DNA from 4 places in the Massilia sp. GER05 genome. Region 4 is predicted to be linked to each of the others. Evidence: predicted binding sites of a transcription regulator. Region 4 holds the regulator's gene; each other region holds the start of a gene.
The links. Region 4 encodes LexA, which represses DNA repair genes until DNA is damaged. Its sites were predicted from a motif close to ACTGTATNNNNATACAGT; they were not measured.
Positions count from the first base shown of each region.

Region 1: a site for LexA is predicted at 3,197-3,214, ahead of ACL58G_RS16140 (ATP-dependent helicase). Genes of this name have one in related genera too.
Region 2: a site for LexA is predicted at 2,753-2,770, ahead of dinB (DNA polymerase IV). Genes of this name have one in related genera too.
Region 3: a site for LexA is predicted at 1,603-1,620, ahead of ACL58G_RS08410 (DNA topoisomerase IV subunit B). Genes of this name have one in related genera too.

Region 1 covers NZ_CP178858.1:3,578,653-3,584,520, forward strand. The annotation lists gene fghA (S-formylglutathione hydrolase) at 37-879, opposite strand; gene ACL58G_RS16120 (chromate transporter) at 954-1,577, opposite strand; gene ACL58G_RS16125 (chromate transporter) at 1,574-2,179, opposite strand; gene ACL58G_RS16130 (hypothetical protein) at 2,272-2,448, opposite strand; gene ACL58G_RS16135 (hypothetical protein) at 2,649-2,867, shown strand; gene ACL58G_RS16140 (ATP-dependent helicase) at 3,237-5,336, shown strand; gene ACL58G_RS16145 (SIR2 family NAD-dependent protein deacylase) at 5,674-5,868, opposite strand, start outside.
Region 2 covers NZ_CP178858.1:1,267,748-1,273,615, forward strand. The annotation lists gene ACL58G_RS05665 (S8 family peptidase) at 1-925, shown strand, start outside; gene ACL58G_RS05670 (S8 family peptidase) at 1,064-2,683, shown strand; gene dinB (DNA polymerase IV) at 2,798-3,874, shown strand; gene ACL58G_RS05680 (recombination-associated protein RdgC) at 3,964-4,860, shown strand; gene ACL58G_RS05685 (catalase) at 4,975-5,868, opposite strand, start outside.
Region 3 covers NZ_CP178858.1:1,859,366-1,865,233, reverse strand. The annotation lists gene ACL58G_RS08420 (Lrp/AsnC family transcriptional regulator) at 2-454, shown strand; gene ACL58G_RS08415 (gamma-glutamyl-gamma-aminobutyrate hydrolase family protein) at 466-1,434, opposite strand; gene ACL58G_RS08410 (DNA topoisomerase IV subunit B) at 1,730-3,730, shown strand; gene parC (DNA topoisomerase IV subunit A) at 3,844-5,868, shown strand, end outside.
Region 4 covers NZ_CP178858.1:2,744,010-2,749,877, reverse strand. The annotation lists gene rplI (50S ribosomal protein L9) at 24-476, opposite strand; gene rpsR (30S ribosomal protein S18) at 523-813, opposite strand; gene priB (primosomal replication protein N) at 870-1,160, opposite strand; gene rpsF (30S ribosomal protein S6) at 1,189-1,572, opposite strand; gene lexA (transcriptional repressor LexA) at 1,861-2,526, shown strand; gene ACL58G_RS12290 (SAM-dependent methyltransferase) at 2,582-3,217, opposite strand; gene ACL58G_RS12285 (hypothetical protein) at 3,378-3,611, shown strand; gene ACL58G_RS12280 (tetratricopeptide repeat protein) at 3,615-4,427, opposite strand; gene ACL58G_RS12275 (cystathionine gamma-synthase family protein) at 4,492-5,742, opposite strand; partial or broken gene purF (amidophosphoribosyltransferase) at 5,825-5,868, opposite strand, start outside.

The sequences.
Region 1 (5,868 bases), 830 kb from region 4:
GGTCAATGACAGTGCGGACCGGGGCAGATGCGGGCGTCAGCCGAGGTTGCGCCGGTGGAAGCGCAGGTGGTCTTCGACGAAGGTGGAGATGAAGTAATAGCCGTGGTCATAGCCCGGATGGCGGCGCAGTTCGAGCGGCTGGCCGACGGCGCGGCAGGCTTCCTCGAACGCCTCCGGGTACAGTTGTTCGGCCAGGAACTTGTCGCCCAGGCCCTGGTCGATCAGGATCCCCTTGGGGAAGGGCGGGGCGCCGGCACCGGCCATCAGCTCGGTCGCATCGTAGACGCGCCACGCGTCGCGATCGGTGCCGAGATAGCCGCCGAACGCCTTCTCGCCCCACGGGCAGCGGGACGGCGCGGCAATGGGGGCGAAGGCCGACACGGAGCGGAACAGGTCGGGGTTGCGCAGCGCCAGCACCAGCGCGCCGTGGCCGCCCATGGAGTGGCCGCAGATGCCCACGCGCGCCGGATCGGCCGGCAAGGTGGCGAGCACCAGCTCGCGCAGTTCGAGGATGTGGCTGTACATGCGGTAGTGGGTCGACCACGGTTCGCGGGTGGCGTCCACGTAGAAACCGGCGCCGGCGCCGAAGTCCCAGTTGTCGGTCTCGCCCGGCACGCCGGCGCCGCGCGGGCTCGTGTCGGGCGCGACCAGGATCAGGCCTTCCTGCGCCGCCACGCGCTGGGCGCCGGCCTTGATCATGAACGTCTCTTCGGTGCACGTCAGGCCGGCGAGGTAGAACAGGACGGGCAGGCGCTTGCCGTGCGCGCCGGGAGGGAGGTAGACGGAAAAACGCATCGGCAGGCCGATGGCGGCGGAATCGTGTTTGTAGAAGCGCTGGACGCCGTCGAAACAAACGTGTTCGCTGAGGAGTTCGGGCATGGCTCGGTCCATCGGATGGTTGACTGATCGAAAGCGCAAGTATGCCCGGTCCGCAGGCAGGCCGCCACTGCGCTTCAGATCAGGCCGAGCGCCCCCAGCACGGCGCCGGCAGCGAGCAGCCACAGCAGGTGAATGCGCGTGCGCCAGATGATCAGGCCGCTGACGATCGCGGTGAGCCACAGGGGCCAGTTCGCCAGGACGGCGGACGCGATCGGGGCACCGGCACCGGCACTCGCACCGGTACCGGCGGAACTGGCCATGATCCAGGCGGTGGACAGCAGCAGCGCGATCACGATGGGCGCCATGCCCTGCTTGAAGGCCCGGACGGCGCGCAGGTCGCGGTTGCGGTGGCCCCAGCGGGCGGCCGTGTACGTGATGATGGTGGACGGCGTCATGATGCCGACCATCGTCACGAGCACGCCGAACAGCGCGGCGGCCGTGCTGCCGGCGTTCATGCCGACGTGCCACCCCATCAGGGCGACGAACAGGACGTTCGGCCCCGGTGCGGCCTGGGCCAGCGCGATGGACTGGTTGAACTGTTCCTGGGTCAGCCAGTGGTGTTGCTCGACGAGGAAGCGGTGCATCTCCGACGACGTCGAGATGGCCCCGCCGACCGACATCAGCGACATCAGGAGGAAATGGCCGAACAAATTGAGCCAGTCGGCCCAGTCCAGCGCGAGGTGCAGGGGCGCCGTCATGATGCGAGCCGGCGGTACGCGAGGACGCAGCCCAGGCCGCCGAGGCCGAACAGCACCCAGGGGAGCGGACATTTGAGGAACGCGACGAGGATGAAGCCGGCCGCCGCGATGGCCAGGCACCAGGACAGGGGCAGCGGGCTTTTCTTCAGCGCGCTCGCCAGGCGCAGGCCGGCCGCGCCGATCAGGCCGGCACAGACGGCGGCCATGCCGTGCAGCGCGCCGGCCACGACGGGGCTGTCGGCGAAGCGGTCGTGCAGCACGGCCAGCCCGATGACGAGGATCAGGGGCACGGTCAGCAGGCCGGCCAGTGCGGCGAGCGCGCCGGCGATGCCGAAATGGCGGCCGCCGACCATCAGTGACAGGTTGACGACGTTCGGTCCGGGCATGATCTGGGCGACGGCCCAGTCTTCGATGAATTGTTCCTGGGTCAGCCAGCGCTTGCGGTCGACGATCTCGCGCTGGACGATGGCCAGCACGCCGCCGAAGCCCTGCAGGGCCAGCAAGGTGAAGGAAATGAACAGGTCGGAGAGGGAGCGGGGGCGGTTGGCGCTTTCGGACGGCGCGGTCGTGCCGGAGGGCGGGGAGCTGGGCGATGCATTCATGCCCCGATTATCGCGCCGCTCCCGGCATCCTGTCCATGTGGCGGCCCGGCGCTCCGGCGGTCCGGCGGTCCGGCGCTCCGGCGCTCCGGCGATCAGCCGCCGCCGATGCCCCGCATCACGCGTCCCGTGCCTTCGCATTCGGGACAGGTCTTGCCGTCGGCCAGCTTGCCGCTGCCGCCGCAGGTTTCGCACAGGTCTTCGCCGGCGCCTGGCGTGCCGGGTTCGGCTTCGTCGCCGGGTTTCAGGTCGGGATCGGGCATTGCGCTCATGGCGTCCTCGTGGTGGTTGGATAGACGAGGCCATTCTAGGCGCAGCGAAAACGGCGCGGCGCGCGCATGCGGCGCGGGTTTGTCATGAGGAATTCACAAACGAATGCCACATTGGATAAAAATTAATCTTGACTTTGGCCAAAGGTGGGAAATACTCGTTAGGCAGCAATCCCTTCAATCCATCAAAGTCAGGAACTGCGATGAACCAAGACACCCTCGAGCTCGAAGACGGTCAGGTGACCGTCCCTTACCAGCGGCGCGATACGCACCAGAAGGATATCGTCGACCTGGGCATTGCGCTCCAGCAGCGCAGCAATACGATGTCGGCCGTGGAATACCTGCGTTCGCAGAACGTCGGCAACGACGTCATCGAACGCGTGCTGACGGAGCCGGGCCGCAGGCGCTCCTGGTGCAGGTAAGGGTGCAGGCAGGCGACAAGCTCGACGGTTATGCACAGTCTTGCTCGGGTGCATCTTGCGAATATTCTCGATTCGTGTGTCACTTGACTTGGTAACTCATTGATTTTGTGAAGGTTGAGTTTTGCCCACGCAACGGGCAAATTGTTGAAACCCGCATTCCTGCTTGGTTTTGGCATGTCAAGAGGGTGTTTTTCCACAAACTTATACACAGTTTTTGTGGATATCTGAACAAGCCTTGTTGAAGAGGCAAGCGAGGCGGGCAGAGGCCGTGAGCGGCCGCGCCCGCTGACGCTGGTTTGCTACATTGCCATCTGCGCTTGCATAAAGATACTGGACAAATGTACAGTTGAGCATCTATCCTCAACCGCCATGTCCGTCGCCACCGCCACCCCCGTTTCCCAGCCCGCCGCGCCCGCCGATCCGTTCGCCGGCCTGAATCCCGAGCAGCGCGCCGCCGTCGAGCACGACGTGGGTGCGGGGATGGTCCGGCCGCTGCTGGTGGTCGCGGGCGCCGGCTCGGGCAAGACGAATACGCTGGCGCACCGGGTGGCGAAGCTGATCCTGACGGGGAGCGATCCGCAGCGCATCCTGCTGCTGACGTTTTCGCGCCGGGCGGCCAATGAGATGGGCCAGCGCGCCGCCGGCGTGCTGCAGCGCGTGCTGGGCATGTCGACGGCCGTGGGCAGCCTGCCGTGGGCCGGCACATTCCACAGCATCGGGGCCCGCCTGCTGCGCGAATACGCGGGCCGGATCGGGCTGGAAGCCTCGTTCACGATCCACGACCGCGCCGACTCCGAAGACTTGATGGGCCTCGTGCGCCAGGACGTGGGCCTGGGCGCCGCCACCGGCCAGAAACGCTTTCCGCTGAAGGGCACATGCCTCGCGATCTATTCGCGCGTCGTCAATTCCCGCGAGCCGCTGGCCGACGTGCTGCAGTCGACCTTCCCGTGGTGCAGCGAATGGGAAGAGCAGCTCAAGCGCCTGTTCGGCGCCTACGTCGACGCCAAGCAGGAACAGAACGTCCTCGACTACGACGACCTGCTGCTGTTCTGGGCCGAGATGGCGTCCGATCCGGAGCTCGGGCCGGAACTGGGCGCGCTGTTCGACCACGTGCTCGTCGACGAATACCAGGACACGAACCGCCTGCAGGCCGCGATCCTGCAAGGCATGAAGCCGGACGGGCGGGGCGTGATGGTCGTCGGCGACGATGCGCAGTCGATCTATTCGTTCCGCGGCGCGACGGTGCGCAACATCCTCGACTTTCCGAAGCAGTTCGGCGAGCACACGACGATGATTACGCTGGACCGCAACTACCGCTCGACGCAGCCCATCCTCGACGCGTCGAACGCCGTCATCGCCGCCGCGCTGGAGCGCCATGCGAAGACCTTGTGGACCGATAAGGCCGCCACCGGCAAGCCGCAGCTCGTGCTGATCCCGGACGAGGCCGAGCAGGCCCGCTGGGTGTGCAACCGCGTGCTGGAACAGCGCGAGGCGGGCATCAAGCTGACGCAGCAGGCCGTGCTGTTCCGCGCCGCCAGCCACAGCGCCGCGCTGGAGCTCGAACTCGTGCGGCGCAATATCCCCTTCGTAAAATTCGGCGGCCTCAAATTCCTGGAAGCGGCGCATATCAAGGACGTGCTCGCCATGCTGCGCTTCGCCCAGAATCCGGCGGGCCGCGTGGCCGGCTTCCGCGTCGTGCAACTGATTCCGGGAATCGGCCCGGCGACGGCGGCCCGCCTGCTCGATGCGGTGGCGGAGGCGCCCGACCCCGTCGCGGCCGTCGACGCGTTTCCCGCGCCTCCGCGCGCCCAAGGGGAGTGGGAGCAATTTACCGCGCTGTTCCGCACCCTGCGCACGACGGGCCTGCGCTGGCCGCTGGAAATCGAACTCGTCTGCGACTGGTATCTGCCGCACCTCGAGCGCCTGCACGACGACGCAGCGGTCCGCGTGGCCGACCTCGACCAGCTGGTGGCGCTGGCGGGCGGCTATGGCTCGCGCGAGAACTTTCTCACCGAACTGACGCTCGACCCGCCGGAAGCAACGAGTGACCGCGCTGGCCCGCCGCTGCTGGACGAGGATTATCTGATCCTGTCGACGATCCACTCGTCCAAAGGGCAGGAGTGGAAGGCCGTGCACGTGCTGAACGTCGTCGACGGCTGCATCCCGTCCGACATGGCGACGGGCAGCGCGGAGGACATCGAGGAAGAGCGCCGCCTGCTGTACGTGGCGATGACGCGCGCGAAGGAACACCTGCACCTCATCGTCCCGAACCGTTTCTTCATCAAGCAGCAGGCGCAGATGGGCGACCGGCACGTCTATGCGCAGCGCACCCGCTTCGTCACGCCCGTCATGCTCAAGCACTTCGAGGAATGCGTCTGGACGAATGCCGAAACGTTGCAGGTGCGCAAACCGATGCCGGACAGCGTGCGAATGATGGTGCGCGAACGGGCCCGCAACGCCTGGAAATGAAAATAACGGCAAGATGACGGCAAAAGTGGGCAGAATCGGAACACTGTGACAAAGTTATCCACGCTGGGTCGATTTTGTAGGAATTTGCCTCATTTCCAGTGCCTGCTTAAAACACGAGCAACGGTAAGTCATTGATTTAATTGAGTTTGGTTTTTGCCCGTTCAATGGGCAGTTTGTTGAAACCCGCACCAATACTGGGCTTCCGGCTTGTCAAGAGGCGCTTGTCCACACAGTTATCCACATTTCTTGTGGATATTAAAATTAATCCCGTCGAATCAATGCCTTAGGTCGCGGACTTGATGCGGCATCGAGCATTTTCGGGTCGATTAGGATCAAGTCAACCGAGCGCCGCACGGAGTGCCGCCAGGGCGTCCAGCGCACCCAGCGCCACCCCGACGCCCCGGCCGGGACGCACGTCGGGCTCGCGCGGATTGATCCGCACGAGCGGCGCACCCTGCGCTTCGCACACGCGCCGCACGGAAGGCACGTCCGTGCCGGCCCCCAGTTCGATGACGACGAGGTTCGCCACCTG
Region 2 (5,868 bases), 1.5 Mb from region 4:
GTCCGGCGTGCCGGCCATCGCGGCGCGCGCCCAGGTGATCAATATGTCGCTGGGCGGCGGCGGCGCGTGCGACACGACGACGCAGAACGCGATCAACAGCGCCCGTTCGCGCGGCACCGTGATCGTCGTGGCGGCCGGCAACGAGTCCCAGAACGCGAGCAACAGCAACCCGGCCAACTGCGCGGGCGTGATCACGGTGGCGGCAACGAACCGCTCCGGCGGCCGAGCCTCCTACTCGAACTACGGCACCGTGGTCGACGTCGCGGCACCGGGCGGCGACAGCGGCGCGGCCATCCTGTCCACCTTGAACGCCGGCACCAAGTCGCCGGGCGCCGACAGCTACGCGGGCTATATGGGGACGTCGATGGCGACGCCGCACGTGGCCGGTGTCGTCGCGCTGATGCTGGCCAAGAACCCGAACTTGACGCCGGACGAGGTCGAGTCGCGCCTGAAGTCGAGCACGCGTCCGTTCCCGGCCAGCTGCTCGGGCTGCGGCACCGGTATCGTGGACGCCTCGGCCGCGGTGGATGCAGCGGCCGGCACGGGTGGCGGTACGGGCACGACGATTTCGGAAACGGAGTCGAACAACACGCTCGGCACGGCCAACGGCGTGACGACGTCCGGCACGACGGTCAATGCCGCGATGGGCAGCTCGACGGACACGGATTATTTCTCTGTCCAGCTTCCGGCCGGTAAAACCCTGAGCGCGACGATGACGCCGAATTCGAGCTCGGACTACGACCTGTACATCTACAACAGCGCGGGCACCTTGCTGGCACGTAGCGAAAACGGCACGGGCACCGCGGATACCGCCACGTCGTCCAACACGGGCTCGACCACGGTGACCCGTTATGTACGCGTCGTCTACTACAGCGGCGGCACCGGTTCGACCAGCGGCAAGTACACGCTCAAGCTCACCTGGTAATGCGTTATAACTGGACTCATAACCGTTAAAATTCAATTACTTAACGAAACTTTCCTGTTGTAAAAACCCCGAAAAGCGGCCCCATGCGGGCCGTTTTTCGTTACGCTGCACAGTTCGGTTTTCTGAAAAGGATGCAGCATGACGCAGCGCCGCAAGATCTCTTCGTTGTTGAAAATTTGTGCAGCGGCCCTCGTTGCCGCAGGTTTCGCCGGCCAGGCCGTGGCGCAGACCAATCACGCCGTCGTCCAGACGGACCGCATCATCGTCAAGTACAAGGGCGACAGCGACACGTCGAAGACCGGCGTGGCCGCACGCGGCATCGACCGCGCACGCCAGGCCCTGATCGACCGCGCCGGCCAGACCTATGGCGCCACGATGCGCGCGCTGCGCGCGACGGCGAACGGCGCGAACGTGCTGCAACTCAACCGCACGATGTCGCTCGACGAGGCGCGCCAGCTGGCCGCCGAACTGAAGTCGCGCGACGCCAACGTCGAGTACGCCGAGCCGGACCGCATCATGGTCCCGCTGGCCACCCCGACCGACCCCAGCTATACCCAGCAGTGGGACCTGTACGAAGCCACCGGCGGCATCAACGCGCCCGCCGCCTGGGACAAGTCGACCGGCGCCGGCATCAACGTGGCCGTGATCGACACGGGCTACCGTCCGCACGCCGACCTGTCGGGCCAGATCCTGCAGGGCTATGACTTCATCTCGACGACCACGATCGCCAATGACGGCGGCGGCCGCGACACCGACGCCAGCGACCCGGGCGACTGGGCCCCGGCCGGCAGCTGCGGCACGGGCGTTCCGGCCGCGGACCAGAACTCGAGCTGGCACGGCACGCACGTGGCCGGCACGATCGCCGCGAAGACCAACAACGGCATGGGCATCGCGGGCATCGCCTATAACGCCAAGATCGTCCCGGCGCGCGTGCTGGGCCGTTGCGGCGGCTACACGTCCGACATCGCCGACGCCATCGTCTGGGCGTCGGGCGGCACCGTGACCGGCGTGTCCGCCAATGCGAACAAGGCGCGCGTGCTGAACCTGTCGCTGGGCGGCACCGGCGCCTGCGACACCACGACGCAGAATGCGATCAACAGTGCCCGCTCGCGCGGCGCCGTGGTTGTCGTCGCGGCCGGCAACTCGAACACGAATGCGATCAATTCGAACCCGGCCAACTGCGCGGGCGTGATCACCGTCGCGGCGACGAACCGTGCGGGCGGCAAGGCGTCGTATTCGAACTACGGCACCAACGTCACCATTGCGGCCCCGGGCGGCGACAACGGCGCCGGCATCCTGTCGACCTTGAACGCGGGCACGACGACGCCGGCATCGGACAATTACGCCTGGTACATGGGCACGTCGATGGCGACGCCGCACGTGGCCGGCGTCGTCGCGCTGATGCTGTCGGCGAATCCGAACCTGACGCCGGATGACGTGGCCGCCAAGCTGAAGTCGACGGCGCGCGCCTTCCCGGCCGCGTGCTCGGGCTGCGGCGCCGGCATCGTCAACGCGGCCGCCGCCGTGAACGCGGCGCTGGGCTCGACGACCACGACGACGACGACCCCGACCTGGACGTATTGCGCCGGCGAGAACGGCACCTGTTCGTTCACCGGCACGCGCGACGTGCGCTACGGCACCGCCACGAGCTATGTGACGAAGACCTTCACCGGCTCCGTGAAATGCTCGAACTCGGTGTTCGGCGATCCGGCCTATCGCATCGCCAAGTCGTGCAGTTACTCCAGCGTCACCAAATAAGTCCTCTCTACCCGCCGCCGCATCCCCGCGGCGGCGTTCCCTCTTGCACTATTCCTAATTCCCAGCGATACTGTATGCAATTACAGTAGTCGCTCGGCGCGGGCGACCGCCACCGTGAACGCTCCCGTCCGCAAGATCATCCACTGCGATTGCGATTGTTTTTACGCATCCGTCGAGATGCGCGACGACCCGTCCCTGCGCGGGCGGCCGCTGGCCGTCGGCGGGCGGGCCGAGCAGCGCGGCGTGGTCGCCACCTGCAACTACGAGGCGCGCCGCTTCGGCATCCATTCGGCGATGGCCACCGCGCAGGCGGTCAAGCTGTGCCCGGACCTGATCCTGATTCCACCGAACATGGAAAAGTACCGGGTCGCGTCGCGCCAGATCATGGACATCTACCGCGACTACACGGACCTCGTGGAGCCGCTGTCGCTGGACGAAGCCTATCTCGACGTGACGAACTCGCCGCATTGCAAGGGCAGCGCGACCTTGATCGCGCAAGAGATTCGCCGCCGCATTCATGAAACGGTCGGCATCACGGCGTCGGCCGGCGTGGCGCCGAACAAGTTCGTCGCCAAGATCGCCAGCGACTGGAACAAGCCCGATGGACTGTTCCTCGTGCGGCCGGATGAGGTCGACGCGTTCGTCGCCGTGCTGCCTGTGAAGAAGTTATTCGGGGTAGGGAAGGTGACGGCCGCGAAGCTGCATCGCCTCGGCGCGCAGACGTGCGGCGACCTGCGCGACTGGAATATGGACAAGCTGCAGCAACACTTCGGCTCGTTCGGCGCGCGGCTGTATGATTTGTGCCGCGGCATCGACTACCGCGACGTGAATCCGGTGCGCGAGCGCAAGTCGATCAGCACGGAGGAGACGTACACGCCGGACGTCCCCGACCTGGATGGCTGCCTCGCGTTGTTGCCGGACTTGTACGAGCATCTGCTCGGCCGCATCAAGCGCAACAATGCTGAAAAATTCATCAATAAATTGTTCGTGAAGATCAAATTTGCCGACTTCCAGCGTACGACCGTCGAGTGCGTGGGCTACGCGCCGAACATGACGACATTCCGTCACCTGATGGAGACGGGCTGGCTGCGGGCGAGCCGTCCCGTGCGGCTGCTGGGCGTCGGCGTGCGCCTGAGCGATACGGAAACGGTCGAGCAGCTGAGCTTGTTTGACGAACGTGCAACACAATAAAAATCCCTTGTCGACGACGTGAATTTTGCCGCCAGTCAGCGTGTAGAATGTCGTTCCTTTGAAATATCGAGATAACTGGAAGCAACGTTATGTGGTTCAAGAATCTTCAGATCTACCGCCTGCCCGCACCGTGGAATTTCTCCCCTGAACAGATGGAAGAGGCCCTGCAGTCGCAGGCGTTCACGCCGGCCAGCAGCAACGAATTGCTGCGCCAGGGCTGGGATTCGCCACGCGGCAACGGCAAGCTCGTTCACGTCGTCAACAAGCAGATGCTGATGATGCTGGGCACGGAAAAGAAATTGCTGCCGAGCTCGGTCATCAACCAGGTCGCCAAGGCCAAGGCCGCCGAGCTGGAAGAGCAGCAAGGCTTCCCGCCGGGCAAGAAGGCGATGAAGGAACTCAAGGAACGCGTGGCCGACGAGCTGTTGCCGCGCGCGTTCTCGATCCGCGGCAACGTGTGGACGTGGATCGATCCGGTCAACGGCTGGCTCGTCGTCGACGCCGCCAGCCCGAGCAAGGCCGACGACGTCATCAAGCTGCTGCTGAAGGCCGTCGACAAGCTGCCGCTGGAATCGCTGCGCGTGCAAAAATCGCCGGTCGCCGTGATGACGGGCTGGCTGGAATCGGACGAAGCGCCGTACAACTTCACGATCGACCAGGACACGGAGCTGCGCGCCACCGGCGAGAGCAAGGCCGCCGTCCGCTACGTGAAGCACTCGCTGGATCCGGAAGACATCCGCCGCCACATCGCCAACGGCAAGCAGTGCACGCGCCTGGCCATGACGTGGAACAGCCGCATCTCGTTCGTGCTGACCGAGCAGCTGGCCGTCAAGGGCATCAAGCCGCTGGATGTGATCAAGGAAAACGAAACGATCACCTACAGCGACGACGAGCGTTTTGATAACGACATCATGCTGATGACCGGCGAGCTGGCCAAGATGCTGACCGACCTGGTCGAGGCACTGGGCGGCGAAGCCAAGGCGTAATTTCGACGGTGATGCATGGTGGGCACGTGTCATTTGGGACCCCCAGGCCCCAATTCCCACCCTACCGCTCGATCGCCAAACGTTGGGTGGGCACCCCGTGCCCACGCGTAACGCCTATTTGACCGACGCCACTTCTTCCGTCGTGGCCGGTTCCTTCTTGCCGCCGCCGCTTTCCGGCTGGCCGCCCGAATAGGCCGAGCCCGGGCGATTCTCTCCCGGCGCCGGCTTGCCCGGCAGCGGCTGCAAGGCTTTCGCCTTTTCCAGGTCGATGCCAGCGATCCCGGCGACGCGACGTCCGTAGTCCTCGTCGCAATGCCACAGGTGCCATACCATGCGCAGCTGGATCACTTCCGGACATTTCTTGAGGTCGTTGCCGACATTGTTGACGAGGTCGTCCCGCTCCCAATCCGCGAACGTGCGATAGCGGTCGCCGGCCTGCTTGTAGTCGTCGGCCGTGCGGCTCGTCTGGTAGCGGCCCAGGTGGCCTTCGACGTGCTGGTGGTAATCCTTCTCGGGCTGCGGTGCCTCGCCCAGGCCGCCCAGCAGGCTCGGTTCGTAATTGATGTGCTTTTCCTCGCCGCCGCCGTCGACATGGAAGGTCATCTGGCCGTCGCGCTGGTTCGTGCGCGCGATCGCTTTTTCTTGCGGCGCATTGATCGGTAGCTGAAGATAGTTGGGCCCGACGCGGTAGCGCTGCGTGTCCGAGTAGGACAAGGTGCGGCCCTGCAGCATCTTGTCGTCCGAAAAGTCGATGCCGTCGACGAGCACGCCCGTGCCGAAGGCCGATTGCTCGGTTTCGGCAAAGACATTGTCCGGGTTCTTGTTGAGCACCATGCGACCCACGGGCAGCAGTGGGAAGCGGTCTTCCGGCCAGCGTTTCGTGTCGTCCAGCGGGTCGAATTCCAGTTCCGGATGCTCGCCGTCGCTCATGATCTGCACGCAGAATTCCCACTCCGGAAACTCGCCGCGCGCGATCGCGTCGTACAGGTCGCGTGTGGCGTGGCTCGT
Region 3 (5,868 bases), 880 kb from region 4:
CATGGACGATTACGATCGAAAGATTCTTGCGGAACTACAGAAAGACGGACGACTTTCTCTCACCGACCTGGCGGAACGCATCGGCTTGAGCCTGTCGCCGTGCCACCGGCGCGTGCGCGCACTGGAAGACGCGGGGATCATCGCCGACTACCGGGCGACGATCGATCCGGCGGCCGTCGGACTGAATTTCGCGGCCATCGTGTTCGTCACCTTGCGCGCCACCGACCGGGAGAGCGTACGTGCCTTCGAAGTCGCCGTGCCCGGCGTTCCCGAAATCATCCAGGCGCAGCGCCTGTTCGGCGACCCGGACTACATTCTGAACGTCATCACGACGGACCTGGCGGCGTACCAGAAACTGTGGGACGACAGCCTGTCGACGTTGCCGAACGTGCTGCGGCTGACGTCGACGCTCGTGATGAAGAGCATCGTGCAGGGGCGGCCCCTGCCGCTGTGATCAGAGGCGGCTCATAGGCGGGTCTCGCGCGCGGCCCGCAGGAATTCATCCAGCACCGGCGTGCAGTCGAGCAGGTCGCCGCCCGTGGCGCGGTGGAATTCCGGATGCCATTGCAAGCCCATCACGAATGGCGCACGCTGGTAGCGGATCGCTTCGATGACGCCGTCCGGCTCGGACATCGCCTCCACGTGGATATCGCGGCCCAGGTCCTTGACGGCCTGGTGGTGGATCGAGTTCACGACGGCGCGTTCGTGCTGGGGAAACATCTTGCGCAGCGACGATCCATGCGGAAACATGATGGCGTGCCGGTGCGCGTCGTAGATGTCGTGCACGTGCGGCAGGGCGCCGGGCACGTTCGAGACGATATCCTGGTGCAAGGTGCCGCCGAACGCGACGTTGATCAGCTGGCAACCGCGGCAGATGCCCAGCACGGGCTTGCCCGCGTCGACGAATTCGTGCAGCAGTTCCAGTTCATACACGTCGCGCGCGCGGTCGCCGTTCCATTCGGGCCGCGTCGGCGTTTCGGAATACGTCATCGGCGACACGTCCGCCCCGCCCTGCAGCACGAGGCCGTCCAGGTGGCGCGCGTAATGACGCATCGTGATGTTGCTGGGGTGCAGCAGCCCGTTCGTATTGACAGTCGGGACCATGAACACGAGCACGTCGCGCGACATCACCCATTGCGCGATCGATTCCTCAAGGTATTGCAAGTTCTTGCTGCGCAGGCCTTTCGCGCCCTCTTCCGGATGGAAGATGCGGGCGGAGACGCCAATGCGCAGCGTGCGCCGCATGAAGTCGCGGTTGAACTTGTCGGTCAGCGCACGCCAGCGCGAGCGCAATACGCGGCCGGCCAAGTTCAACGGCGTGTCGTCGGTACGGAGGTAGCGCGACGCATTGCCGCCCGCTCGCCGGTCCGGCACCCTCGGCGGCGGTCCGGCGTCCGCTGGTTCATTAGCGTGCTTGTCATTGTCCTCAGCCATGATCTCAATATATCCTTGCGACGGTCGCGCACGATTCGTTTTAAGAAAAATATCGTTTTAGTAATGAAATCTCCGCACCCACCCGCATATGCACAGGATGCCGGGATGCCGCCGACTTGGCAATCCGTGCAACGAACACTTGCAAACTTGCGCTTAACAGGCAAAAATACTGTATTTTCATACAGTTGTTTTGGCCGCACGCCGCGTCCCGTCCTGTAGAACCCACCGCGTGAAGTCGCTTATTTTCCGCGCGACAAGATAGAATGCGCAGCATTCGAATGATTGAAGATCAAGCATGGCCACCAAGAAACCCGCACCCGATTACAGCGAATCATCCATCCGCGTCCTGAAAGGATTGGAGCCCGTCAAGCAGCGTCCGGGCATGTACACACGCACCGAGAATCCGCTGCACATTATCCAGGAAGTGATCGACAACGCCTCGGACGAGGCGCTGGGCGGCCACTGCAAGAACATCGACGTGACGATGAACGCGGACGGTTCCATCACCGTCGAGGACGACGGCCGCGGCATCCCGGTCGGCCTGCATCCGGAAGAAGGCGTCTCGACCGTCGAGATCGTGTTCACCCGCCTGCACGCCGGCGGCAAGTTCGACAAGGGCTCCGGTGGCGCCTACGCGTTCTCGGGCGGCCTGCACGGCGTCGGCGTGTCCGTCACGAACGCACTGTCGAAGCGCCTGGAAATCACGGTGTGGCGCAAGGACGACGACGGCAACGGCGTGCACAAGCTCGTGTTCGCCGACGGCGACGTCATCGAGCCGCTGACCTCCGAACCGTTCGAGCGCGGCGGCAAGAAGAACGGCACGCGCGTCACCGCCTGGCCGGACGGTAAATACTTCGATTCGCCGAACATCCCGATGACCGAGCTGCAGCGCCTGCTGCGCTCGAAAGCCGTGCTGCTGCCGGGCGTGACCGTCACGCTGACGAACGCCAAGACCGGCGACAAGCAGACCTGGCGCTACGACGAAGGCCTGCGCGGCTACCTGACGGAAGCGCTGGCGCAGACGGCCGGCGGCGGCCAGACCGTGATCCCGCTGTTCGAAGGCGCGCAGTACGCCGCCGCCGGCGATGAAGGCTTTGCCGAGGGCGAAGGCGCGGCGTGGGTCGTGGCCTGGACCGAGGAAGGTTCGGTGGTGCGCGAATCCTATGTCAACCTGATCCCGACGGTCAGCGGCGGCACGCACGAGTCCGGCCTGCGCGACGGCCTGTTCGGCGCCGTGAAGGGCTTCGTCGAGATGCACTCGCTGCTGCCGAAGGGCGTCAAGCTGCTGCCGGAAGACGTGTTCGCGCGCGTCTCGTTCGTGCTGTCCGCGAAAGTGCTGGACCCGCAATTCCAGGGCCAGACGAAGGAACGCCTGAACTCGCGCGACGCGGTGAAACTCGTGTCGTCGTTCACCAAGCCGCCGCTCGAACTGTGGCTGAACCAGCACGTCGAATACGGCCGCAAGCTGGCGGAACTCGTCATCAAGCAGGCGCAATCGCGTCTCCGTTCGCTGCAAAAAGTCGAGAAGAAGAAGTCGTCCGGCGTGGCCGTTTTGCCGGGCAAGCTGACCGACTGCGAATCGACGGACATCACGCGCAACGAGCTGTTCCTCGTCGAGGGCGATTCGGCGGGCGGTTCCGCCAAGATGGGCCGCGACAAGGAATTCCAGGCGATCCTGCCGCTGCGCGGCAAGGTGCTGAACACGTGGGAAACGGACCGCGACCGCCTGTTCGCCAACAACGAGATCCACGACATCGCGGTGGCGATCGGCGTCGATCCGCACGGCCCGGACGACAGCCCGGACCTGTCCGGCCTGCGCTACGGGAAGATCTGCATCCTCTCCGATGCGGACGTCGACGGCTCGCACATCCAGGTCCTGCTGCTGACCCTCTTCTTCAAGCATTTCCCTGCCCTCTTCAAGAACGGCCACGTATGCGTCGCGCGCCCGCCGCTGTACCGCGTGGACGTGCCGGCGCGCGGGAAGAAGCCGATCCAGAAGCTGTACGCGCTGGACGACGGCGAACTGCTCGCCATCGAGGACAAGCTGAAAAAAGAAGGCCTGAAGGAAGGCGTGTGGAGCATCTCCCGCTTCAAGGGCCTGGGCGAGATGAACGCCGAGCAGCTGTGGGAAACGACGATGAACCCGGACACCCGCCGCCTGCTGCCGGTGGCCTTCGGCGACTACGGCCTGGCCGAATCGTCGGCGCGCTTCAACATGCTGATGGGTAAAGGCGAAGCTGCCGCCCGTCGCGCGTGGCTCGAGGAGCACGGGAACGAGACGGAAGCGGACATTTGACGCGCACGTAGCGCGTGGGCACGGGGTGCCCACCCTACGTTACCTGCAACGCCGTGGGGTGGGCTCCCCGAGCCCACGCGACGCAGCCCGAAAAGAATCGAACATACAAGATCATGACGCAAGCAAGCCTCTTCGAACAAACCACTCCCCCCGGCGGCGGCGGCGGCGATGACGCCGAGACGCTGACCCTCTCGACTTTCGCCGAGCGCGCGTACCTGGACTATGCCGTCTCGGTCGTGAAAGGCCGCGCGCTGCCGGACGTCTCGGACGGCCAGAAGCCCGTCCAGCGCCGCATCCTGTACTCGATGAACGAACTGGGTCTCGGCCCGACCGCGAAGCCGCGCAAGTCCGCGACCGTCGTCGGCGACGTGCTCGGTAAGCTGCACCCGCACGGCGACCAGTCGGTCTACGACGCCCTCGTGCGCATGGCCCAGGATTTCTCCCTGCGCTATCCGCTGATCGACGGCCAGGGCAACTTCGGCTCGCGCGACGGCGACGGCGCCGCCGCGATGCGTTACACGGAAGCCCGTCTGACACCCGTCTCGCGCCTGCTGCTCGACGAAATCGACATGGGCACCGTCGACTTCCAGCCGAACTACGACGGTTCCAGCGAGGAACCGCGCACGCTGCCAGCGCGCCTGCCGATGCTGCTGCTGAACGGCGCGTCCGGCATCGCGGTCGGCATGGCCACCGAGATCCCGTCGCACAACCTGCGTGAAGTGGCTTCCGCCGCCGTCGCGATGATCCGCAATCCGAAGATCACGCACGCCGAGCTGATGACCCTCATGCCCGGTCCGGACTATCCGGGCGGCGGCCAGATCATCACCCCGGCGTCAAGCATCGCCGACATGTACGCATCGGGCCGTGGCTCGATGAAGGTGCGCGCGCGCTGGAAGATCGAGGAACTGGCGCGCGGCCAGTGGCAGGCCGTCGTCACGGAACTGCCGCCGGGCGTGTCGTCGCAGCGCGTGCTGGAAGAGATCGAGGAACTCACGAACCCGAAGATCAAGGTCGGCAAGAAGACCCTGCTGCCCGAGCAGCTCACGCTGAAGCAGACGATCCTCGGCGCGCTGGACGCCGTGCGCGACGAATCCGGCCGCGAAGCGCCGGTACGCCTCGTGTTCGAGCCGAAGTCGAAGAACCAGGACCAGACCGAATTCATGCTGATGCTGCTGGCGCACACGTCGCTGGAAACGTCGGCACCGATCAACCTTGTGATGATCGGCGGCGACGGCCGTCCGCGCCAGAAGGGTCTCACCGAGATCCTGCAGGAATGGATCGAGTACCGCTTCGTCACGGTCCGCCGCCGCACGGAATTCAGGCTGGGCAAGGTCAACGACCGCATCCACATCCTGGAAGGCCGCGAAACCGTCCTGCTGAACATCGACGAGGTCATCCACATCATCCGCAATTCGGACGATCCGAAGGCCGCGCTGATCGAGCGTTTCCGCCTGTCCGAACGCCAGGCCGAGGACATCCTCGAGATCCGCCTGCGCCAGCTGGCGCGCCTGGAAGCGATCAAGATCCAGCAGGAGCTCGCCGAGCTGCGCGGCGAGAAGGAAAAGCTGGAAGACATCCTCGATAACCCGAACTCGATGAAGCGGTTGATCATCCGCGAGATCGAGGCGGACTCGAAACAGTACGGCGACGACCGCCGCACGCTGATCGAGGAAGCGCAGAAGGCCGTGGCCGAGCAGAAGATCATCGACGAGCCGGTGACCGTCATCGTGTCCGAAAAGGGCTGGGTGCGCGCGCGTACCGGCGTCGGCCACGATCCGGCCCAGTTCACGTTCAAGGCGGGCGACTCGCTGTACGGCGCGTTCGAGTGCCGCACGGTCGACACGCTGCTGTGCGTCGGCGACAACGGCAAGGTGTATTCCGTGCCCGTGGCCGCCCTGCCCGGCGCGCGCGGCGACGGCGTGCCCATCACGACCCTCGTGGATCTCTCCGGCGGCGGACGCATCCTGTACTACTACGTGGGCCCGGCCGAGACGCGCCTGTTGCTCGCGACGACGACCGGCTTCGGCTTCATCACGAAAGCTGGCGACATGATCACGCGCCTGAAAGGTGGTAAATCGTTTATCACGCTGGACGACGGCGCCGTGCCGCTGGCGCCGCGCGTCGTATCGGACAATGCG
Region 4 (5,868 bases):
GACGGTATTACTTGAAACTCTTATCAGGCGGCTTCGCCCACGACAGCGATGGTGATTTCCACCACGACGTCGGTGTGCAGAGCGACCGACACCGGGTGCTCGCCGGTGGTCTTCAGCGGACCGGTCGGCATGCGCACTTGTGCCTTTTCGACGGCGAAACCTTGCTTGGTCAGGGCTTCAGCGATGTCGAAGTTGGTCACGGAACCGAACAGACGACCGTCGACGCCGGCTTTCTGGGCGATGGTGACGGTCATGCCGTTCAGCTTGTCGCCCTGGCCTTGAGCGGCAGCCAGTTTCTCGGCAGCTGCTTTTTCCAGTTCGGCGCGCTTGACTTCGAATTCAGCCACGGCAGCTTGCGTTGCACGACGGGCCATTTTTTGCGGGATCAGGAAGTTACGGGCGTAACCGTCCTTGACCTTGACGACGTCGCCCAGGTTGCCGACGTTGACGACTTTTTCCAGCAGGATAACTTGCATTTTATTCTCCAGTAATCTGACTATGCTTCGATGTCGTAACCGACGATTAAGCGTTGTGCAGGTCGGTGTACGGCAGCAGAGCCAGGTAACGGGCGCGCTTGATGGCGGTGTCCACTTGACGCTGGTAGTGAGCCTTGGTGCCGGTGAGGCGTGCCGGCATGATCTTGCCGTTTTCCTGGACGAAATCCTTCAGGGTGTCGACGTCTTTGTAGTCAACCTGTTCCACGCCTGCAGCGGTGAAGCGGCAGAATTTCTTGCGCTTGAACAGCGGGTTCTGCTGTTTGCGCTTCTCTTTGAGCTTAGCTTTGTTTTTGTCGAACTTTTTACCGAATGCCATTTTGAGGCTCCTGTATCTATCTATAAACGTGCCCGCAACCCGCAGTTTCTTACTGCTTATGCGGCACTGAAATCAATGATGTGAAACACCAAGCTTTTGCTGTGACGACTTTTCCTGGCCAAGAATCCCGTGAAGCGGTACATCGCACCCAACTCGGCGTTGGCAAATCGTCCCGAAATCTCGCCCGCGGCAACCGCGGAAATCTCGAATTCGACCTGCCTGTCCATCCTCGCCTCCGTCTGCGTCGATCCGTGTTGCAGGATGCCGCCCACGATGGGGATGCCGGCCGGGGTGTAGCGCAGGACGTCGCGTTCCAGGATGCTTGCGACCAGGGACAGCTCGTTCACGTATTACAGCTCGGTGCTCCCGCGAGATTTAGGCTGCGGCGGCCGGAGCGGCGGCCTGCTCGGCGCGGTGGCTCTTGGCTGCGTCTTCGCGCTGGACCGACTTCATCATCGGCGACGGTGCGGTTTCAGCTTTCTTCATCTTCACGGTCAGGTGACGCAGCACGGCATCATTGAATTTGAATGCGGTTTCCAGCTCGACCAGGGTCTCGTTGTCGCACTCGATGTTCAGGCAGATGTAGTGTGCCTTCGGCAGCTTCTGGATCTGGTAAGCCATTTGACGACGGCCCCAATCTTCGACGCGGTGGATGTTGCCGCCGCGCGAGGTGACCGTAGTCTTGTAGCGTTCGATCATCGCCGGGACCTGCTCGCTCTGGTCCGGGTGGACGATAAACACGATTTCATAATGACGCATGAAACACTCCTTAAGGACGTTTAAACAAATGCCCACCTCGGCGTCAAGACGAGTGTGGGAAGGGAAAGCCCAACATTATAACAGCAAAACCGTCAAGTGCTCAATGGGACTGTGCACGTGCGCCGCGTACCGCACCGCAAATGGTTATGGACGTGCGCTGCGTGCCGCACCTCAAAAGGTTGTGGACGTGCGCTGCGTACCGCAGCGCAAAAAAAACTTGAAATCCCCTTGCGCGTGGCGCAATACTGTACAAAAATACAGTCTGACCCCGTACCAACGAAGACGAACATGCTTAAGCTCACCGCACGGCAAGAACAGATCCTCAACCTGATCAAGGAAGCCATCGACAACACCGGCTTCCCGCCGACCCGCGCCGAAATCGCCCAGGAGCTTGGCTTCCGCTCGGCCAATGCCGCCGAGGAACACCTGCAGGCCCTGGCCCGTAAAGGCGCGATCGAAATTTCCCCGGGTACCTCGCGCGGTATCCGCCTCGTCGGCCAGTCCGTCGAATCCAAGGCCGCCGCTGCGGCCGCAGTGCCTGCCTTCGTGCCGCCGATTCCGCCGAACCTGATGTCGCTGCCGCTCGTCGGCCGCGTCGCGGCGGGTTCGCCCATCCTCGCCCAGGAACACGTCGAAGCGACCTATTCGGTCGATCCGGCCATGTTCTCGAGCAAGCCCGACTTCCTGTTGAAGGTCAAGGGCTGGTCGATGCGCGACGCCGGCATCTGCGACGGCGACTTCCTCGCCGTCAAGAAGGTCGACAACGCGAAGAATGGCCAGATCGTCGTCGCCCGCATCGGCGACGAAGTGACGGTCAAGCGCTACCGCAAGACCGGTTCCACGATCGAACTGTTGCCGGAGAATCCGGACTTTTCCGTGATTACCGTCGATCCGAGGACCGACGAGTTCGCACTGGAAGGCCTGGCGGTCGGACTCTTGCGGTCCTGGCACTAACCTCCCACCTGCACACAGGCCCGCGTCATGCGGGCCTCGTCGTTTTATCGTGCGCTCAGCGCGGATAGACGAAACCGGTACGGATATCCGTCGGCAGCAGCCGGCTGCCGTCACGCACCATCAGGCGCTGCGGCGGCTCGTCGCCGGCCAGGGCGCGCCAGATGACAGGTAGCCCCTCCCCTTTGCGCAACAGCTCGTCGCTGCGTTCGAATACATTGGAACAACCCGTGGCCGCGAGCAGGGCCTGCACGATGGTCACTTTCCACGCGTCGACACCGGCAGCGTTGAACTGGCACACCAGGTAACCGCCGGTCCCGCCATAGCTGTGCACCAGCAGCCCCGGCAGGCCGTCTTTTTCGCCATCGATCACCAGGGTCAGGGCTTGCGGATCGGCGTTGCGCACGGCGACGGCGCGCCGCGCGACCGCGGCCTGCACGCGCCGTTTCATCATGGCGTGATCGACCGGCTCGTCCTCGCGCAGGGTCCAGACGCGGGCCGCGATCTGCGACTTGGCGTTATAGGCCGCGCGCGCCAGAAACTGGCGTGCCGACGACTGCACGATTGCAGTGACGCCGGGTTTGCCGCGCTCCTGGGGCCGTCCCTCGACTTTCTCGATGGCGGACAAATAAATCCATGGATCGCCGGACAGCAGGCTTTTTTCCTTGCCCTGTTTGATGGTGATGATGAGCATATGCAGGCTTCGTTTTCAGGAGCCGCATGATACAGCAAGGCGTTATCACCCGGGTTATGCGTACGCCTCATGTCGATTAGTTGCAAACAACGGCGACAGAGTTGCGGCTTCGACAAGGCTCCCCTACACCGCCTCGCAACCTGACATCGGGATCCTTACCATGTTTTCCAGCACTGTTCTGACGCGCTGCCCGGCCGCCATCAGCCTGGACGGCCTGGCACCGCTGGTCACATGGCGCGCCGCATGCGCCGAACGAGCGCCGACGGGTGCCGGCAACGTCACGGCGCTCGGCCAGGGCAAGCGCACGACCGCGAAAGGCGAGCAAGGCGTGCTCTTCCAGGAGAAGTCCGGCCCCGGCCTGCCGAACCGCGGCCATTTCACATGCGGCCGCTAGACATCACTTGTCGTTATCCGGCGGCGGCGCGTTCTTGACCATCTCGTTGTGTTCCTTGACATAGGCTTCCGTGCCCGCGCGCCAGGCGTCGAAGTCCGCCACGACCATCCTGCCGGCCACCTTGGTGTCTTCCGCCAGCCGATCGCCGACTTCCTTCAGGTGCGCGTTCGCCTTCTCCGTCTCATCCTTCGTCATCAGCTTCGCGATGTCTTCCGGGATGCGTTTCGCCAGCGGCAGGGAGGCGTTCAGCTGCTTCACCCAGCGGTTGTGGCACGCTTCCCAATCCTTCATCTTGCCGCTGTAATAATCGATTTCCTCGTTGACCTTGGACATGACCGGGAAGCGCGGCGCCGGGCAACGGTAATCGTTCGTGCGCAGGTCGGAGCCGTCGTATTTCGCGATCCAGTAGTCGAGGTCGGCACGGCGCGCCTCGCGCTGCTTCATCAACTCGAGCGACGCGATGGCGACGGCATTGCCCTTCGCGGCCGCCTTCTGGAACCATTGCGCGGCCTTGTCCATGTCGACGCCGCCCGCCTCGCCGTAGAAATACATTTCGCCCAGGTGCTGCTGGGCCATCACGTTGCCGGCGTTCGCCAGCTTCGTGTATTTCGCCAGCGCTTCCGGATACGATTTCTTCGCGAACAAAGCGTCCGCTTCGGCAAGCTCGGCGGCAGCGTTGGCGGACGATGCGACGGCGGCCGGCTTCGCGGCAGCACCTTTCGCGGGCGCGCCTTTCACAGATAATTTCGCGCCGGGCTCGGCGGCGATTGCGACACCACCGCACAGCAGTGCGGCGCAAAACAGGGCAGTCTTCATGGGGTGTGCAGTCTATGAATCAAGATGGGGAACAGGACGATCATAACCGCAGCGCCCCGCCCGCTCAACCGTTCAATGCAGCGCCGAAATCGGCCAGCAGGTCGGCCGTATCCTCGATACCCACGGACACGCGGATCAGCGATTCCGCGATGCCCATGCTGGCGCGGCGCTCGGCGCCCATCTCGAAGAAGATCGTGTGCGCGACCGGGATGACGAGCGTGCGCGTGTCGCCCAGGTTCGATGCGGGAATCGCGACCTTCAGGCGGTTCAGGTAATCGAAGCAGTCGATGCCCTCCTTCAGCTCGAAGCTGAACAGCGAGCCGTACGCGCGGAACTGTTCGGACGCCAGCTTGTGCTGCGGGTGCGATTCCAGGCCGGGATAGTGGACGGCGGCGACGCGATCATCGGCCTCGAGCATGCGTGCCAATGCCAGCGCGTTCGCGCACGTGCGCTCCATGCGCAGCGCGAGCGTTTCGGCGCCGACCGCGATGTGGTGAGCCGCTTCCGGCGCCAGCGATGCGCCGAAGTCGCGCAGCGCTTTCGCGCGCAGCTGGGCCATGCCCTGCGCGGCGGGCGGCTGGCGGCGGAAGTTGTCGGCGATGTTCGGATAGGCGCTCCAGTCGAACACGCCGGTGTCCGTCAGCGCGCCGCCCAGCGCCATGCCGTGGCCGCCGATCGATTTCGTCAGCGCGTTCACGACGAGGCCCGCGCCGACCGCCTTCGGACGGAACAGGTAGGGCGTCGTCATCGTGTTGTCGACGACGTACAGGATGCCGCGCGCGCGGCACAGCTCACCGATGCGGGCCAGGTCCGCGATCTGCGTGCGCGGGTTGGCGATCGTCTCGACGAACACGAGGCGCGTGTTCGGCTTCAGCGCGGCTTCCACGTTCGCGACGTCGGTCGCATCGACGAACGATACTTCCGTGCCCTGCGCGGCCACCGTGTTCCACAGGCTGTTGGTATTCCCGAACAGGAACGAGGACGACACGACGTGGTCGCCCGCGCGCAGCAGCGCCTGCGCGAGCGCGCCGATGGCGGCCATGCCGGTGCCGAAGCACAGCGACGCGACGCCGTCTTCCATCTTGCTGATCTTGTCTTCCAGCGCGCTGACGGTCGGGTTGCCCTGGCGGCCATAGCGGAAGCCCGGTTCCTTGCCCTGGAAGACGGACGCGAGCTGGCGCGCATCCGTGTAGCCGAACGCGACCGACGTGTGGATCGGCTTGTGCAGCGAGTTGTGTTCGATCGACTTCCTGCGGTCGTTGTGCAGGATGGTGGTGGTGAAGCCGTAGTTGGCGAAGTTGGATGTGTCGCTCATGGTATCGAAATGAAAACGGGCGCCCGCTGCGCCCGATGAATGCAATACAGCACCGACGCCTGCCAGGCGCCGGCGTCCGGGCTCATTCCGCCGCGACGGGCGGGTTCAGGTTCAATTGCGTGCGCA